DNA from 2 places in the Fictibacillus sp. NRS-1165 genome. Region 1 is predicted to be linked to the other one. Evidence: riboswitches for the same ligand, from Rfam matches in the RefSeq annotation. Region 1 holds a riboswitch; the other holds the start of a gene.
What was found. A riboswitch is a leader RNA that binds a small molecule or an ion and turns the genes downstream of it on or off. The one in region 1 is predicted to bind S-adenosylmethionine.

Region 1 (8,716 bases):
GTATAACCTTCCCATTCATCCATTATTACAGAAAAAATAAAAAACCCGGTTTCTTGTTGAAATCGGGTTTTGTGATGGAGTTGATTTTAGCTACCACCGTTTTTTCGAATAATACGGACCGACGGGTTCGCAATGTACTCTTCTCCTCTGGAAACATCGTGTACTACAGCATAATCTGCACCTAAAAAATTAAGGACATTTTGTACTTCAAGAAATGGATTCTTTGTTCCGCAAGTGTAAATATCAATAGCCGCATAGTTCTTTTCTGGCCACGTGTGTATGGACATATGGGAGGTAGATAGTACAAGCGTACCTGTCACCCCATACGGCTGAAAACTGTAAAAGTAGCGATTTAATACTGTCATTTCCAGTCGCTCCGCCGTTAGATTCAGTTGGTTTTCAAGCTCCTTTGCGTCATTCAGAATACTGGACTTACAGTTAAACGCATCAATAATGATATGGAACCCTTTTATTTCCAATTACATTTCCCCCTATACTATTAATTTATAAGCCCTCATCTTTTACTTGTATGATGATGACCCTCTCCCTTCTAGTTAATTATTACAGTTTATGCAGATTTACTAGATTTGGTTGGACGACCATTTATTTTTTTTAAAATCCGCAAATGAGCAGTTATGGCCCAACGCAAAAATACCGCCTTATCCTCGGTATTTAAGCTGTTAATCGTCCTTTTCCTCTTGATACAAGCAGTTGCAGGGTCAGTATCCTTTGTGTTTTCACTTGCATATTTGCGGTCAGAAACAAGCTTATTTTTAAAGCGAAATAAATAAGAGAAATCTTTTGGAAGTATCCGATGGTGGAAATTTCCAAAGGTATGAAAGGCATGAAAGAAAACTTGCACGATTGTCCGCCAAAATTAGCTGGCAGACTCTATTTTCTACAAATGAATCTTAATTGTTTAAATATCTTCTTTTTATGCTGCGAAAAAGCCATTTTAACTATCGCCGTGTTGTAAATAATTCCATTGGGTACATACACAATTCTTAGGCGATTGAAATACATTAAAATTGCTCACGAAAAAATTCTTTAAAAGGGGAATTTGATGTCTGAGAAAGCGAGTGACACTTTCAATATTGATATATTCACCGAAGAAGGTATGCGTTTTTCACTAGAGGAGATCCCAAAAATAAAAATGAAAAAAATGGCGTTGTTTCAGAGGAAAGCTGAGTATATTTTTAAAGATCAATCGGGAAAAAATATAACGGTGAATGTCCAATCCTTTAGGGTCGTAAAAAATTTTAAAAAGTAGTGTTGAATGAAGGCTGCCATTGCAGTGGTAGCCATTTCTACATAAACAACCCCATTTGCAAGTTGTTGCTCTGAGCATTAAGTTTCGTTTTTCCTTCAACGTACTTTTATTTGGCATATTTCCATATTATGGATGGTAATAAAATGATATCCTTACAGAGAGGGAGGGAATATGTATTGAAAAGATGGACCAGGACAATGATACCTCTATGTTTAAGTACGTTTTTTTTCAGTGGCTGCGGAAGGAATGGGATGTCCTCACAAGAATAGAGTAAAAGTAATACGGCCAGATGGGAATAGTGAGGATGAATTTTTAAAATATGATGGAAAAGAAGACCGCTATGGGAGATTAATTGAGAAAGAAAACAATAAATATAGACGGAGGTGTTAACCCATGATGGGGCTATCGCTCTTTATATTCTTCTTGCTGCTTTTTGCTTTCTTTATCGATTGGAGACGCAAAAAAAATAATAATCAGTTGAACCGGTCCACCCACCCTGGTGCGAAGCCTGGCGAGGATTCTAATCATTTGATGGGCGACAATCGATATGACGGGGGCGGCCCGTAATCCGCCTTTTTATTACCTCATCTGTAATTATACTAACTCAGAATCTTGACTGATTGATCTGCTCGTCTAATATTTTCCTTTATGTGATCCATATAATATCATCCACTTCTTCATATATCTCTCTTCTAAGAGTTCTTTCCAAAATATCGGTTGAGTCGCCCTCCTTCTCCACCTTGCCCCCAAACAAAAGGCGGCTCCAATTTCAGAGCCGCTTTCCTAATTAAAATGACTTCTCCATTGTCTTCATCGATACTCCTTCTGGCTGCGCTGTGTTCAAAGCCGAATGCTTTTTTGAATAAGCAAAGTAAATGATGAGGCCGACTGCCAGCCAAATGGCAAACGAATACCAGGTGATTGCCGCCAGCTGTGTCATTAAGAACACACAGAAAGCGACCGCCAAGATTGGTACAACCGGTACGCCCGGACAGCGGAACGGGCGGTTTAAATCCGGCTGTGTCCTGCGGAGGATTAGAACCGCAATCGAGATCAGGGTAAATGCGAAAAGCGTTCCTATATTGATCAGTTCAGCAAGACGGCCTAGTGGAATCAGCCCTCCTACCAAAGCCGAGACCAATCCTACGAGCCATGTCGATCCGTATGGCGTTTTATATTTAGGGTGAACATTAGAAAACATTTTTGGAAGCAAACCATCACGGGACATTGCAAAAAAGATTCGGCTTTGGCCAAAAGCCATGACGAGCAAAACCGTTGTCATACCCAAGATGGCTCCTAGGTCAATAAATCCGGCCACCAGTTTTGGCCAGCCATCTGCAGTGCAAGAGATACCGGATGATCAATACCCTCAAATTTTGCATAAGGTACGATTCCCGTCATGATACACGTAACGACAATGTATAGAAGGGTACAGATGGATAAAGAAGCAATAATCCCTCTAGGAAGATCTTTTGCAGGGTTTTTCACTTCTTCTGCGGCTGACGTTACTGCATCAAAACCAATATAGGCAAAAAACACGAGAGCCGCCGCCTTGAACACACCGCTGAAACCAAACGGAGTGAAAGGCTGCCATTGTTCAGGTTTAACGTAACCGGCACCAACGACGATAAATAGCAGAACAACCGCCACTTTTATGATGACCATAATGTTGTTAATACGTGTTGATTCTTTTACACCTCTTGAGAGGAGGAAAGTCACAAGAATAAGGATAATGAAGGCTGGAAGATTAAAGTAAGTCGTCGCTCCTGGAATCGAACCTGGAGCAGCAGTCAGCACTTTAGGCAAATGAATGCCAAATCCACCAAGCAAGGATTGAAAATATCCAGACCACCCGGCTGAAACCGCGGATGTAGTCAGTGCATATTCAAGAATGAGATCCCATCCGATAATCCAAGCGATAAATTCTCCCATCGTTGCATAGCTGTATGTATATACAGAGCCTGAAACGGGAACGGTTGATGCGAATTCCGCGTAGGCCAGTGCCGCAAACCCACAGGCAAGGGCTGCGATCACAAAGGAAAGAATTAATCCTGGTCCAGCCGTTAATGCTCCCTTACCAGTCAGAACGAAAATCCCTGTACCTATGATGGCGCCAATCCCAAGCATCGTTAGATCCCAAGCACCCAAGGCCTTTTTTAACGTTTGTCCTTTCTGGCTCGTTTGAATAAGCTGATCAATACTTTTTGTACGAAATAGGCTCATACATTATGTCATCCTTCCTGATGTTATCTTTAAGACATGCGAAAATTTTATCATACTTTGTTGAATTTTCGCAATACTCGAAAAATATTATATTAAAATAAAAAAGAGCCACTTTTTGTGGCTCAACAAGTATTATTGTTTTGCAAACAGAAGAGCATTTGCCCCTTTTACCTTTGTGTTGGGAATAATCTCCGAACCATCTCGCTGAATTCTTTAACGAAACCTGTCACAGGTTTTCCGGCTTGAATATCATTCACGTATTTTTGAACACGATCAAAAAAATCAGGGTTGGTAGATACAAATACGTCGTTAATATCAGGATCTGTACTTTTTACTCTGTCTGCTATTTTTTTCTCGGTTTGCTTTGTCAGCTTGCCGTTATCTCCATCCTCTAAAACAGCTGCCACATAGGCATTATCATCCGTAACGATGACGTTCGCCTGACGCACTTCTTTAAGCTGGACTACTTGATCGGCTGCTTCATCAGCCACATCCAGCCGATTATCTTGGTTCTCATTGTTACCTGTATTTTCGTCAGTACTGATGTTCCTCATATTTTTGTTTGCATTATCCATTCCCTGCTTGTTATCTCGGCCATTCGTACAGGCTGTTAAAACAGCGATCATGAAAACGATAACCATAAATTGAATCAGATTGAGTTTCTTATTCATACAGAGTTCTCTCCTTTCTTTATATCGTTAGCTTTTGGAAAATATTCTGTATTATGCATGAAAAGAGGAAAAGATCCGTTTTGGTAATAATCAACTTAATTGATTCAATGGTTTTTAGACAAAATAATATGGTTCAGAAATGGACAAAAATTTAAAGAGGTGAGGTAATGAAAGCCAATTTGAATACCATTTTACCAATTATCGCTTCAGTAGGAGTTGGCATTGCGGCGTATCAAATGATGAGTGGTAATGGCGGGAAAATGAAAAACATGATGCCGCTTGCTTCAGATATGATGGGAATGGGCATGCAGGGACAGAGTCAACAACAGTCCAATAATCAATAATGCATTTTTAGTCATACCTGATATTTATAGCAGGTATGCGATTCTGTCAGGAGGGGACAAATGATGAATCCTAAACATGATACTCATGGCCGGAAAAGAATTCTTGCCTCCAATCTGCAAGAGGGCCAAGACAAAATAATCAGTGAAAATTCAGGTCCGTCTGCTTCATCTGCTGATTTTGTGGAAGATGAGACCAGTCAGATGCTCACAAGTAAAAATAACAGATAGATCAATCAAAAAGCAGGCATTTATATGCCTGCTCCAATTTCTGTATATCAGGTCAACAATTAATTTTAATTAACACTGTTTCTGTCCCTCCCCTGCCACTTACCGTACAGCCAGGATCGGTACTTTTATTTTGCAAGCACCTGAATTGTGCTCTGTGCCAATGCGAACTCAAAATCAGCGATAAGGTCTTCAGGGTCTTCAAGTCCTGCTGAAAAACGGAAAAGTGTATTGGTAATTCCTCTTTTCTTTCGTTCCTGCTCCGGCATGGCCGCATGTGACATTTTTGCCGGGTAAGACAAAATGGACTCCACTGCTCCAAGGCTCACCGCTAATACGGGTATCTGCAGATGTGACGTAAAAGATCTTACCAGCTGTTCGCTTTCCAGCTCAAAGGAAAAGACTGCTCCAGGACCCTCAGCCTGCCGGCGCTGCAATGAATAGCCGGAGTGCTCTTTCAGTCCTGGATAATGCACCTTTTTTACAAGAGGGTGATGATTTAAATACTCTGCAAGTTTGCCAGCTGCCTCTGAAGAATGGCGAAGACGGACATACAACGTTTTCAACCCACGCATGAGGAGCCATGCATCCTGGACTCCCAGTACTGCTCCAAAAGAATTCTGCAGAAAATAAAGGCGTTCTGCGAGCTCTTCATCCTTAACAACCGCTAGCCCCGCAACCACATCACTGTGGCCGGCAAGAAACTTTGTCGCGCTGTGAAGAACGATATCCGCTCCCAGCGATAAAGGCTGCTGAAGAGCAGGGGTTAAGAACGTATTATCTACAAAGGTGAGAGCTCCCTGTTGTCTGGCAAGCTCACTCACCGCTTGTATATCCGTTACTTTTAACAGCGGATTGGACGGTGTCTCGATATAGAATGCTTTCGTATTCGGCTGAACGGCTTGCTCTACTTCTTTCAAATCGGTCATATCAACAAACGTATGGGTAATTCCGAGCCGTGTGAGCACTTCCGTAACCATTCGGTAAGTTCCCCCGTAAACATCTTCCGAAATGACAACATGGTCACCTTGTGACAGGAGGAGAAAAGCGGTTGAGATTGCGGCCATGCCCGAAGAGAACGCGAAACCCCGACAGCCTCCCTCCAACTGGGCGATCTGCTCTTCCAATGCTTCTCTTGTCGGATTGGCTGATCGGCTATAGTCATATTTTCCGAACTGGTCAAGATCCTCTTGGTGGAACGTCGAGGAAAGATGCATAGGTACACTGACCGCGCCGGTAACAGGATCCGTCTTATGCTTATGATGCAGCAATTTCGTTTGAAAGTTATAACAGGAATAGTCACTCATGGGTGATTGCCTCCTTTTGAACGATTTGAAGTGCTTGCGTCAAGTCTTCTATCAGGTCCTTTTCATCTTCAATTCCAACTGACAGCCGCAAGAGACGGTTGCACACCCCTCTCTGGATGCGTATATGATCCGGAATGTCGGCATGTGTCTGAGTAGCTGGGTAAGTAACAAAGCTTTCTACACCGCCTAGGCTTTCCGCAAACGTGATCAGTGAAACCGCCTTTAGGAAATCAGGTACCCATTCTTCTCGTTGAAGCCGAAAAGAGATCATTCCACCTCTTCCGGGATACAGCACATCCGCGACAGCTTCATGTCCTCGGAGAAAATTGACGAGCTCCCTGGCGTTTTCCTCATGCTTTTTCATTCTTAAAGCGAGGGTTTTCATTCCTCTCATCAACAGCCAGGCGTCAAACGGACTTAATACTGCACCTGTGGCATTATGTTGGTAGGACAATTCTTCACATAGTTCCTCTCCTTTCGCAGCAACGAGCCCTGCGAGTACATCGTTGTGTCCCCCAAGATATTTGGTCGCACTATGAATGACGATATCTGCTCCAAGTTCGATCGGTTTTTGAAGCAAAGGCGTGTAGAACGTATTGTCAACAATAACGAGGAGGCCGTGTACCTTTCCAACAGCAGCTATCGCTTGGATATCGCAGGTTTCCATTAAAGGATTTGTAGGGGTCTCAAGAAAAATGGCTTTTGTTTTCTTTGTTATTGCCTGCTCAATTTCAAGGGGATTTGCGGTGTCAACGTATTTACAGGACAACCCCCATTTTTTATAGCCTTCCTCCAGTAACCGATAAGTCCCCCCATATAAATCGCTGGATACGATCCATTCATCCCCTGACTGAAAAAGGGAAAGAATGGTGGCAATCGCGGCCATTCCCGAACTGCAAGCGAAGCCTTGGTCCGCTCCTTCCAGATCTGCTATTGCCTGCTCCAGCAGCTGCCGTGTTGGATTGCCGGTCCGTATGTAATCATACCCGCTTGATTCTCCTATTCCAGTATGCCGATAAGCTGTGGAAAAATAGACGGGGGGATTGACTGATCCTGTGCGGTCTTCACTTCGGTTTCCGATCTGTGCAAGCTTTGTCTCCGTTTTATACATGGGAATCCTCCTAAAAATAAAATAAAAAAGCCTTCTAAGAAGAAGACTTTTGAGAAATATCAATTGTCGTTCTTCTTATCTTTCAAGTTCATTCACGAACTTGATGGACTTAGCACCTTTTCAGCCATCCGCGGCTGAAGGTTGCTGAGGTATCATCGGGCCATTCCCTCTACCTCTCTTGATAAGAAAACAAATCACGTATCAAATTGTACTTATTACTCTACATTAGTTTTCAGAATGTTTCAATAGGAATCGTAAAAAACTTTACGTGCGATTATTTCATTTTTACTTCATGAGTTAAGTCCCTTTTACAAAGCATTAAGAACCGTCTCTTAAACCTAAGGAAATAGTCGGTATAATACAGGAAATGAAGCAGAGAACATTAACCTGTTTTTTTAAAAATTAAAATGTTTTTATCAGTTTCGTAAAATATTAACAATGGTAATATTTATATAATACTGATATTAAGGGAGTCCAATACGTTGCATCAATTGTTTATTAACTCAAAGGAACAATTATTTATATTGCTTCCGTTCACTAGGATAAACGTTTTTCCGTTCGGAATGAAAGGCAGATGAATGAACCATGCTATCACCAACGTCATATTTTGGGTGATAGCATGTTTACATTTGTTCTGTTATATATGGCTCTGCCTTGGCTTGCAGCTCTATTTCTTGTCTATAAAGACTACAGACTTCTTTTAGTGATTTCCCCCATTACCTCAGTCATCGCTTTCATCATTAATGGCTGGGGAACTCACTTTCATTTTTGGAGAGTCGCGCCTTATTCTATGGATCAATACATTTCTGCCATGCCGTATAATCTGGGCATTTATCCGGTGATTTGCTCATACATGATTTATTTCATCTCTGTTTCCAAAATCGATGATCTTCTTCTCATTTTTGTATTCACCTTAGGCACGACTGGTTTAGAATATCTTTCGTTGTATAGAAACCATATTGTTTATGATCATGGCTGGACAATTTATTGGACATTTATTTCCTATTTGATTCCTTATTTTCTGGTATACGGCTATTACCGGCTGCTTACTAGAAAGGATGATATAAACTCATTCCGAAAGCTCCGGCATTAAACGAGTGGATACACCAATTCGATTCCAAGCATTAATCGCAACGATCTGCATGATGATTTCCGCGATTTCCTTTTCACTAAAATGTTTTGCCACTTCCTCGTAGATATCATCTGGAACATGTGTATCGGCTACAAGTGTGACCGATTCAGTCAGCGCAAGAACCGCTCGTTCTACAGCTAAAAAAAATGGTGTTTCCCGCCAGCCATTAAGGGAGTAGATCCGCTGTTCGGTCTCCCCCATTATACGTGCATCCTTCATGCGCATATCAATACAATAGGCGCACCCATTGATCTGGGAGGCACGAATTTTTATGAGCTCTTTCAGTTTAGGGTCCAAACTTGCAGACATCACATATTGTTCAAGTTTTAACATTGCTTCATAACCCTCTGGATTGACCATCCCTAATAAAAATCTTCTTTCCATGCTTAACTCCTCCTCATTTTTTCGTTGCACTGCTATGACAGATCTTTAC
Region 2 (8,716 bases), on a different contig from region 1:
GGTAAAGGTTGAAGATGGAAATAAAGTAAGGATTGGTATTACTGACTTTGCACAGGATGAACTGGGCGATATCGTTTTTGTAGAGCTTCCAGAAGTTGGCGATGAAATTAAAGCGGACGAGCCTTTCGGCAGTGTTGAATCTGTTAAAACGGTTTCTGAGCTCTATGCTCCCATCTCTGGCAAGGTTGTTGAAATCAACGAAGATCTTGATGACAGCCCTGAGCTTGTAAACGAGTCTGCGTATGAAAAAGCGTGGATGATCGTTGTTGAGGCATCTGATCTTTCTGAGACTGAAAACCTCATGACTGCTGAACAATATGAAGAAATGACAAAAGAAGACTAAATCCTTCTTCCAAAAAGTTTAATGAGCCCGCTTCTTTCCGGAGACAATAGTAACATCTTCAATGGGAGGAAGTGAGTTTATTGGATTCAAAAAACTCAGGATCTAAATCTGACATTACGTCCAAAGTGTACGGGAAAATGGATATGGGGTATTTGTCTCTGTTCCATGATAACCAAAGAATAGGCCGCGTCATCTTTTCTGACCAGGGGAATCAGTATGAAATGGATGAAGGCTTTGAATTTGATGCTGACAAAATTTATAAAAAAGAAAACAGTTCAGCAGAATATCCCAATAGTTATGTTCAGGGTTGCGATGAGGGCTGGTGTTAATTTCGAAAGCGCTAATGCCATGACTGGTCTTAAGCATTGAAGCTGCACAAGGAAACAAGGACAAGCCCATAGGCTTGTCCTTGTTTGGTTATTTATTAATCATCGCTACGGCTGTTACCGCCTTTTTTACCGATCTCTCTGTAAAAATCTTTATCATGACTTTCTGAAGTAGCTTCTCCGCCCTTTTTACCGATCTCTTGGTAAAAATCTTTATCATGGCTCTCAGCCGTGGCTTCTCCGCCCTTTTTCCCTATATCTTGATAGAAGTCCTTATCATGGCTCTCAGCCGTGGCTTCTCCGCCTTTTTTACCGATTTCTTGATAAAATTCCTGATCGTGGTTCTCAGAAGTTGCGTTACCGCCTTTTTTGCCGATTTCCTGATAAAAATCTTTACCATGAGTTTTTGATGTCTTTTCTCCGCCCATGCGTCCTGCTTCTTCTCTGCTCATTCCGTCTCGGTTATTATTATTAGCCATTTCAAATTCCTCCTCTTAATGCTAGATAGTATTTGCCAACAGCCTTTTGCTTTGTGCTGCTGAACTTAGAGAAACAATATCCCCTTTTTAAAATCATTAAACGGCTTTAAGTGAAGATAGTAAGAATTTCCTTACTAACTTGCTCTCTTGTAGTAAGATATTCAGACCTGGCGGGTAAATGGTAAGTCGATTTATTAACATTCCAAAGAGGATTCTAATAAAATAAAGGGTATTATAGTAAGTAAGGGAAAATATCAATCGCTTTAATACTTGTTCTTTAGAAGATATAGGAGAGATGATTGATGAATAACAACTTGGATAAAGTGATTATAGTAGAAGGAAAATCAGACAAAGATAAGCTGATTTCTATCCTTAATGAACCCGTTGAGATCATCTGTACAAATGGAACGATGGGGCTGTCACGGCTTGAAGAACTGGCCATTGAAATTGAGAACAGAGATGTATATATTTTGGTTGATGCAGATGAGGCAGGAGCAAAATTAAGAAAAATGCTTCAGAGGGAGCTTCCGAATGCAGAGCATCTTTATATTCATAAAATGTACCGTGAAGTAGCAAAAACACCGCTCATGTATCTCGCTAATATATTGCTTGGGGCGCGTTTCACAGTAAATAAAGAATGTTTAGGATAAGGATCTATATGACGGCGAGAAATCCTCTTTCTTAGATGCAAGGCATGTCTTATCCATTGAAAGGTATAGAGGATTTCTTGACTTTGTTCAGTTGACAAGATCCACTGAATCCGGGATATTCAAATACACAGGGGACCAACAGAGCTTAATAACATTTGCAACTGGAGAGGGATATGAAGGATTTAACAAACATAGAGATTCGTGATTTTATTGAGGGTTCAACAGAGGAGCCGGCTGCTCTATACATACAGACACCGCTGTGCGGCACATGTAAAATGGGAAGGCGGATGCTGGATATTACATTGGAAGCGATAAGCCAGTCACAAGATGCTGAACCTAAAATCGGAGCCTGCAACTTAAATGCAATGCCAGAGCTTGCTGAAAAGTACAGCATCACAAGTGTTCCTTGCCTCCTTTTTTTAAATCGGGGGATCGCTGTCAAGAAGATTTATGCCATGCAATCAGTTGATTTTTTGTATAAAAACTTAAAAAAGTACCTTTAAAAGACACGATTTGTGTCTTTTTTTATTTTTAAGGGGGTTTTTTAAGATGTAATAGATGGATTATGTGGTAAAATCAAGTGGAAATGTGTAATAAATTTTACATACTGACTCAGGTGCAGCAGAATAAAACGACATCTCCAAACAGCAGTGATAGCAAGCAAGTCACCGCTTCCAAACGATTTATAGGTAAAGACTGTAAAACTTTTCCTTTTCAGGCGCATGACAAAAACATTACAATTGTTATGAGTCCTGTAACATTGTTATACAACTGTATCCTACAAACCTGCGAATCAATGGTATAAATGTATAGGAGAGCTTGAAACATGTTTGCTCCTGTCGACTTTTGGCAATATATCATTCATTTTGTCCAAAAGTACAAAACAACCTGGATTTAAGAGGTGAAACTATGTCTACTGCATTTGTACCAGCTATTCGCAACAATACACCAATAATTAACATTGAAGATAAAGTATTAAAAATTCAAAGAGGGAATGATTCCTTAAGAAACGAGCTGATCGAAGCTTATCAGCCGTTCATTAAGAAAGTGACTTCAAAGGTATGCAGTCAATATATAGATCGTACGATGGACGAATTTAGTGTAGGTCTCTACGCGTTTAATGAAGCCATTGATCAATATCAAGAAGGTCAGGGAAGCCGTTTTCTTTCTTTTGCCGACATGGTCATACGCCGAAGAGTGATTGACTATATAAGAAAAGAAGTCAGGCAGAACCGACTCATCTACTTGCAGCCGGATGAAGAGGATGAAGAAGGCCGTCTCGAAGACAGCTATGCAGAACAGAAAGCTGCCATGGAGCATTACGAAGAAAAAATCCAGGCAGAAAACCGCGTTTATGAAATCGAAGAATACCAAAAACTGCTGAAGGAATTCAGCTTGAACTTTAAAGTGTTGAGCAAACACTGCCCGAAGCACGTTGATGCAAGGGAAAATGCAAAAGAAATCGCTCGTTTGTTAGTAGAAAACCAAGAAATGGCTGAATTTTTATTGGAGAAAAAACAACTTCCTATAAAAGATTTATTAAGTATGGTTTCCTGCAGTCGTAAAACAATAGAGAGAAATCGAAAATATATAATAGCGGTATCGCTAATATATCTAGGGGACTTTAAAGCGTTAAAGTCTTATATTCAGCCTTAAATAAGGGGAAGTTAAACGGTTGTAATTATTCGTGGGGAACGTACGTCTTAATTCGTAAAGCAAAAAAGCAATAAATCCCATGATGGTTATGATACGAAGCAGATCCTTCGCCTAGCAGGAGGGATATGTGGGATGAAAAATGGTGTTTTAATGGAAGTAAAGAAAGGAAAAGCCGTTTTATTAACGAAAGATGGCTGTTTCATTACCGTAAGAGTACCACGCGGAGAACATCCGGTGGTAGGTATGGAATACAGTATTTCAAGGTTTACAAAAAGCAGGGTACGACGATTGCTCTTTCCTTCTCTTTCACTTACTATAGGAGCATTGCTTATATATGTTTTATTTTCAGGAGTCTATCCACTGGGCCGCAACGACAATACTGTTGCGGCTTATGTGAGTTTTGATGTAAATCCGAGTCTTGAAACGGGAGTTAACCATGATTTGCAAGTCATAAAAGTTAAAGCCTACAATGCGGAAGGCAAAAAAATTCTCCAATCATTAAATCACAAAAAAAACGTAAGCCTCTCCCAGTTCGCCTCATCTTTGCTGAATGCCTATGAAAGCAAGGGATATTTAACAGAAAACCCGGATGTAATGATTGGTACCACGATTGTGGACGCCGAAAATGATAAACTTTCATCTTCATTGGATGAAGCGGTTTCATCCATAAAACGAAATGCCGCGGTCTTTAATACGAAAGCGGCTATCATGGTAAAAAGTATTAACACGGAAAAACGGAAAGTCGCCCAAAAGAACGGGGTATCTTCCGGTAAATATATGATGTACCTGGATGCGAAAAGAAAAGATAAGAATATATCTCTTCATCAAGTGAAGAACATGTCATATACCGAACTAAAGGAAAAGATCGAACCTGATCGCAAGCTTCCGAAAAAAGAAATAAACCATAAAAAGAAAATCTCAGAAAAAATGATAAGACACCCAAGAACTATTGAAACGATAACCATTAAGACAAGCTCTTTGCAGGGCACCTCATCTAAGGAGATTGTATCCAGACCGGAAGACCGACAGGCAGAAAATAACCGAGTTACTGGATCGGAAAATCAGAAGGTCCGAAAAATGGAACAGGGGAAAGGTTCAAAAGCGGTTAAGCGTCATTCCTCAAAGACTATACAGAAACCAAAACCTAATCATAAACAGCCAGCAGATTACACGCGGCACGGAAAAAATACCAAGATGAAAACTGTTCCAAAACACCCTGATGCTTCTGAAAAGATAAAACATGAGAACCACGATAAGAAATGGGGCAATAATGAAGAAACACCAAAGGCAACCCCGTACAGGCACCATGAAAAAAAGGCCTGGAAAAAAGCAAAACCAAAAAAATTAAAAGTACATGAAAAAGCAAGCTAATAATCGACAGGGCGTATGTAATCTGTCGAAGGAAAATTCAAGGAAGACATCCTCCTCCTCCAGAACATTTACCTATAGATGTTTTTTAAGAGGGGGATGTTTATGGATTGGATTCAATGGCAGGAAAGGGTTCAAAATACAGCCTTTCTTCAGCCGCTCATTGGAATGGGAATTCCTCATGTAAAGGCTGAAGCAGAATGTATATATTTTTCCTTTACAAGTAAAAGCAGCGGTTCTAAAAAAACATTGATGATATCGGGCAGCCGGGGTGAACTTCAAGAGATGCTTGACGGCCATTATCGGCTTAGCGATTTAATCAAGCAAAAGAAAGTGACCTTTTCGGGTACGTACAGAGAACAGCTGAAACTGGAATCTCTCCTCTTTTTATGCAAAAAGAATTCCTAAGTCAAAAGAAACGGGTCTTTCTATCTAAAATTTATGAACAATGGATTGACACTCCCCAATGGGTAATGTTAAAATTCGAAACGTGTAAAGAAAAGCGAACTAAATAGCGATTAACAAAATTCGTTCTTATCGCGAGTGGTGGAGGGACTGGCCCTGTGAAACCCGGCAACCGTTAAGCATTACCTGCTTAAAAAGGTGCCAAATCCTGCAAAGCAGCCTGCTTTGGGAGATGAGTGACGGTGCATATATAAATGATTATGCCCTTCTGCTCATGACCTGCAGAAGGGCATTCTTTATTTTAAGAAAGTGAGGGATACAGTCTCTTGATAACATTAGACGCAGTTAAAAAGATTTTCCAGACGAAAGACGGAGCGGTAAACGCGGTTGACCATGTTGACCTTTCCATAGAACAAGGAGAAATTTTCGGGATTATTGGATACAGCGGGGCAGGGAAAAGTACGTTGATCCGTATGCTCAACATGCTGGAAAGACCGACGAGCGGAGATGTTACTGTAGCCGGAAAAAATCTTTCCCAGCTCAGTAACAGGGAGCTGCGGAAAGCTCGTCAGGAAATCAGCATGATCTTTCAGCACTTCAATTTACTTTGGTCCAGAACGGTAAAGGAAAATATTGCTTTTCCACTGGAGATTGCAGGTGTACCAAAAGAGGAGCGCCAAAAACGAGTCGATGAACTGATTAAGCTTGTCGGACTCGAAGGGCGTGGTGAATCGTATCCGTCCCAATTGAGTGGAGGACAAAAGCAAAGAGTGGGGATCGCTCGTGCTTTGGCGAACAATCCTAAAGTTCTTCTGTGTGATGAGGCGACTTCGGCTTTGGACCCGAAAACAACGGACAGCATCCTTAACCTATTGGTTGAGATTAATCAAAAACTGGATTTGACCATCGTTCTTATTACACATGAGATGCATGTGATCCGAAAAATCTGTCATCGTGTAGCGGTTATGGAAGATGGCAGGATTGTGGAACAGGGTCCGGTTCTCGATGTTTTCAGACATCCGAAAGAGTTCATTACGAAAGATTTTGTCAAGCAAATAACGGAGCCGGAAGAAACAACGGATATGATCAAACAGCTGGCCTCTGAAAAGCCGCAAAGCAAGATTGTTCAGCTTACTTTTGTTGGCGGAAGTGCGGAGCAGCCTGTTATCACTGAGGTGATCCGAAAATTTGATGTTCATGTGAATATCCTTCAGGGCAAGGTATCCCAAACGCAGAACGGACCGTATGGAACCTTGTTCATTCAACTGGAAGGTGCCGATCAAGAGGTCGATGAAGCGGTAACCTATATGAATGGGCAGAAAGTAGAAGTGGAGGTGATCTCATATGAATAATCTTTTTCCGAACGTGGATTGGGCGCAAATGTGGGCCTCTACCGGAGAAACGCTATACATGACAGCAATCGCTGTCCTCGCCACTTTTATTATCGGTCTTTTCTTAGGGTTGGCATTATTTTTAACGGGTAAAGGGAACCTATGGGAGAACAAGTTTTTTAACTTTGTCATTGCAGCAATCGTAAACATCTTTCGATCCATACCGTTTATCATTCTCATCATTTTATTGATTCCGCTAACCCTTTTCTTAGTAGGATCTATGCTTGGAGCGAATGCGGCACTTCCTGCTTTGATCATCGGCGCTGCACCGTTTTACGCCAGGATGGTCGAGATTGCACTTCGGGAGGTTGATAAGGGAGTCATCGAAGCGGCAAAATCGATGGGTTCCAGCAACAGTCAAATCATTTTTAAAGTTTTGATTCCTGAAAGTCTCCCCGCACTGATTTCCGGTATTACGGTCACGTCCATCGCGCTTGTCGGCTATACAGCAATGGCGGGAGTAGTTGGAGCGGGAGGGCTCGGAAATCTGGCATTCCTTGAAGGATTCCAGCGTACGCAAAATGATGTAACGTTTGTCGCTACTGTGATCATCCTAATCATTGTATTTATCATCCAGTTGATTGGGGATAATGTAACTCGTACCATTGATAAACGTTAAGGTCTATATTACACAACCAGGAGGAGCAACATGAAAAAAATTATCGCAATCGTCCTTATGCTTGCACTGACAGCAGCACTTGCTGCCTGTGGGGCAAACGGAGGAAAAGAGAAGAAACTTGCTGACGATAAAATCGTTGTGGGAGCATCCAATGTCCCTCATGCTGAAATTCTTGAAGCGGCCAAGCCTTTAATGAAGAAAAAAGGAATTGATCTTGAAATCAAAACGTTCCAGGATTATGTACTGCCTAACAAAGCGCTTGCGAACAATGAGATTGATGCTAACTACTTCCAGCACGTTCCATATTTGAAATCTCAAATGAAGGAAAACAAAAATTATAAGTTTGAAAATGCCGGTGGTATCCATCTCGAACCAATCGGCGTTTATTCTAAAAAGTACAAATCATTAAAAGAGCTTCCAGATGGCGCAACCATCATCATGAGTAACTCTGTTGCAGATCATGGACGTATGTTAACCCTTCTTGAACACGAAGGCCTGATCAAACTGAAAGCAAGTAAAGGCTACAATTCCAAAATCAAGGATATTGCAAAAAATCCTAAGCATTTAAAATTTAAAGCAGACATAGAGGCGGGCCTTCTTCCAAAAGCGTATCAAAAGGGAGAGGGAGACGCTGTCCTGATCAATACGAACTATGCGATCGACGCTGGGTTGAACCCTCAAAAGGATTCAATTGCCATTGAAAGCGCCGATTCACCATTTGTAAATATTATTGCTGTACGTAAAGGTGACAAAAACGCTAAAACAGTAAAAACGCTCGTTGAAGTGCTCCATTCTAAAGAGATCAAAGACTTTATCAATCAGAAATATAAAGGTGCCGTTGTACCGGTAAACAAATAAATTATTTCAATGAGGACAGCCTTTGGGCTGTTCTTTTTTTTGTCCATTAGTAATATTTGTAAGATGATTTATAAATTCGTTGTGGGGGGATGGATGATGGAAGTGCAGCAGCCGGCTGGTTTTTGGATCAGGCTAGGAGCCTGTATACTGGATGGACTTATTATCGGTATTATTTTAGCGTTCATCGGATTTTTATTTACTGGAGACTTTATATCAGAAGATCCGGGTGGCGATTGGTTTACGAATGTTGTGAGTTTTCTTTATGCGCTTTTGCTGCCAATCTTCTGGAGTGGTTATGTGATTGGCAAAAGAATCTGTGGCATTCGGATTGTAAAGGCAGATGGCAGCAAGCTTGGGTTTGGGGCGATGGTCATGAGGGTGTTGATCGGGGGCCTTATTTACGGGCTCACGCTAGGCATTGCATTGATTGTCAGTGCCTTTATGGTCGGTATACGAAAAGACAAAAGGGGCATTCATGATTTGATCGCAGGGACGTATGTTACCCACCTTCCCCCTCAAAAGGAAGGGTAAAGATAAAAATAAGACGGCTGCTGCCGTCTTATTTTAATGTGATCGATGTGATTTCGGGACGGCAGAAGAAACGGAAGGGGAGGTGAGTCG

Region 2: linked by a shared signal. The riboswitch ahead of ABHN01_RS14135 (methionine ABC transporter ATP-binding protein) and the one ahead of ABHN01_RS21040 (methionine biosynthesis PLP-dependent protein) in region 1 are both predicted to bind S-adenosylmethionine.

Annotation. Positions count from the first base shown of each region.
Region 1 is NZ_JBDPNU010000053.1:28,648-37,363, forward strand. Features, by position in the region: gene mtnA (S-methyl-5-thioribose-1-phosphate isomerase) at 1-40, shown strand, start outside; gene speD (adenosylmethionine decarboxylase) at 87-479, opposite strand; gene ABHN01_RS20995 (hypothetical protein) at 569-862, opposite strand; gene ABHN01_RS21000 (hypothetical protein) at 1,064-1,270, shown strand; gene ABHN01_RS21005 (hypothetical protein) at 1,664-1,837, shown strand; partial or broken gene ABHN01_RS21010 (DNA mismatch repair protein MutT) at 1,941-2,024, opposite strand; partial or broken gene ABHN01_RS21015 (amino acid permease) at 2,058-3,493, opposite strand; gene ABHN01_RS21020 (YhcN/YlaJ family sporulation lipoprotein) at 3,661-4,164, opposite strand; gene ABHN01_RS21025 (hypothetical protein) at 4,332-4,508, shown strand; gene ABHN01_RS21030 (hypothetical protein) at 4,572-4,736, shown strand; gene metC (cystathionine beta-lyase) at 4,862-6,040, opposite strand; gene ABHN01_RS21040 (methionine biosynthesis PLP-dependent protein) at 6,033-7,151, opposite strand; SAM riboswitch class I at 7,224-7,339, opposite strand; gene ABHN01_RS21045 (CBO0543 family protein) at 7,771-8,244, shown strand; gene ABHN01_RS21050 (carboxymuconolactone decarboxylase family protein) at 8,221-8,667, opposite strand.
Region 2 is NZ_JBDPNU010000028.1:28,626-37,341, forward strand. Features, by position in the region: gene gcvH (glycine cleavage system protein GcvH) at 1-343, shown strand, start outside; gene ABHN01_RS14100 (YusG family protein) at 424-672, shown strand; gene ABHN01_RS14105 (KGG domain-containing protein) at 768-1,148, opposite strand; gene ABHN01_RS14110 (toprim domain-containing protein) at 1,451-1,798, shown strand; gene ABHN01_RS14115 (thioredoxin family protein) at 1,972-2,301, shown strand; gene sigI (RNA polymerase sigma-I factor) at 2,708-3,454, shown strand; gene ABHN01_RS14125 (anti-sigma factor domain-containing protein) at 3,587-4,825, shown strand; gene ABHN01_RS14130 (hypothetical protein) at 4,928-5,230, shown strand; SAM riboswitch class I at 5,354-5,466, shown strand; gene ABHN01_RS14135 (methionine ABC transporter ATP-binding protein) at 5,554-6,579, shown strand; gene ABHN01_RS14140 (methionine ABC transporter permease) at 6,572-7,237, shown strand; gene ABHN01_RS14145 (MetQ/NlpA family ABC transporter substrate-binding protein) at 7,268-8,095, shown strand; gene ABHN01_RS14150 (RDD family protein) at 8,192-8,626, shown strand; gene ABHN01_RS14155 (metallophosphoesterase) at 8,655-8,716, opposite strand, start outside.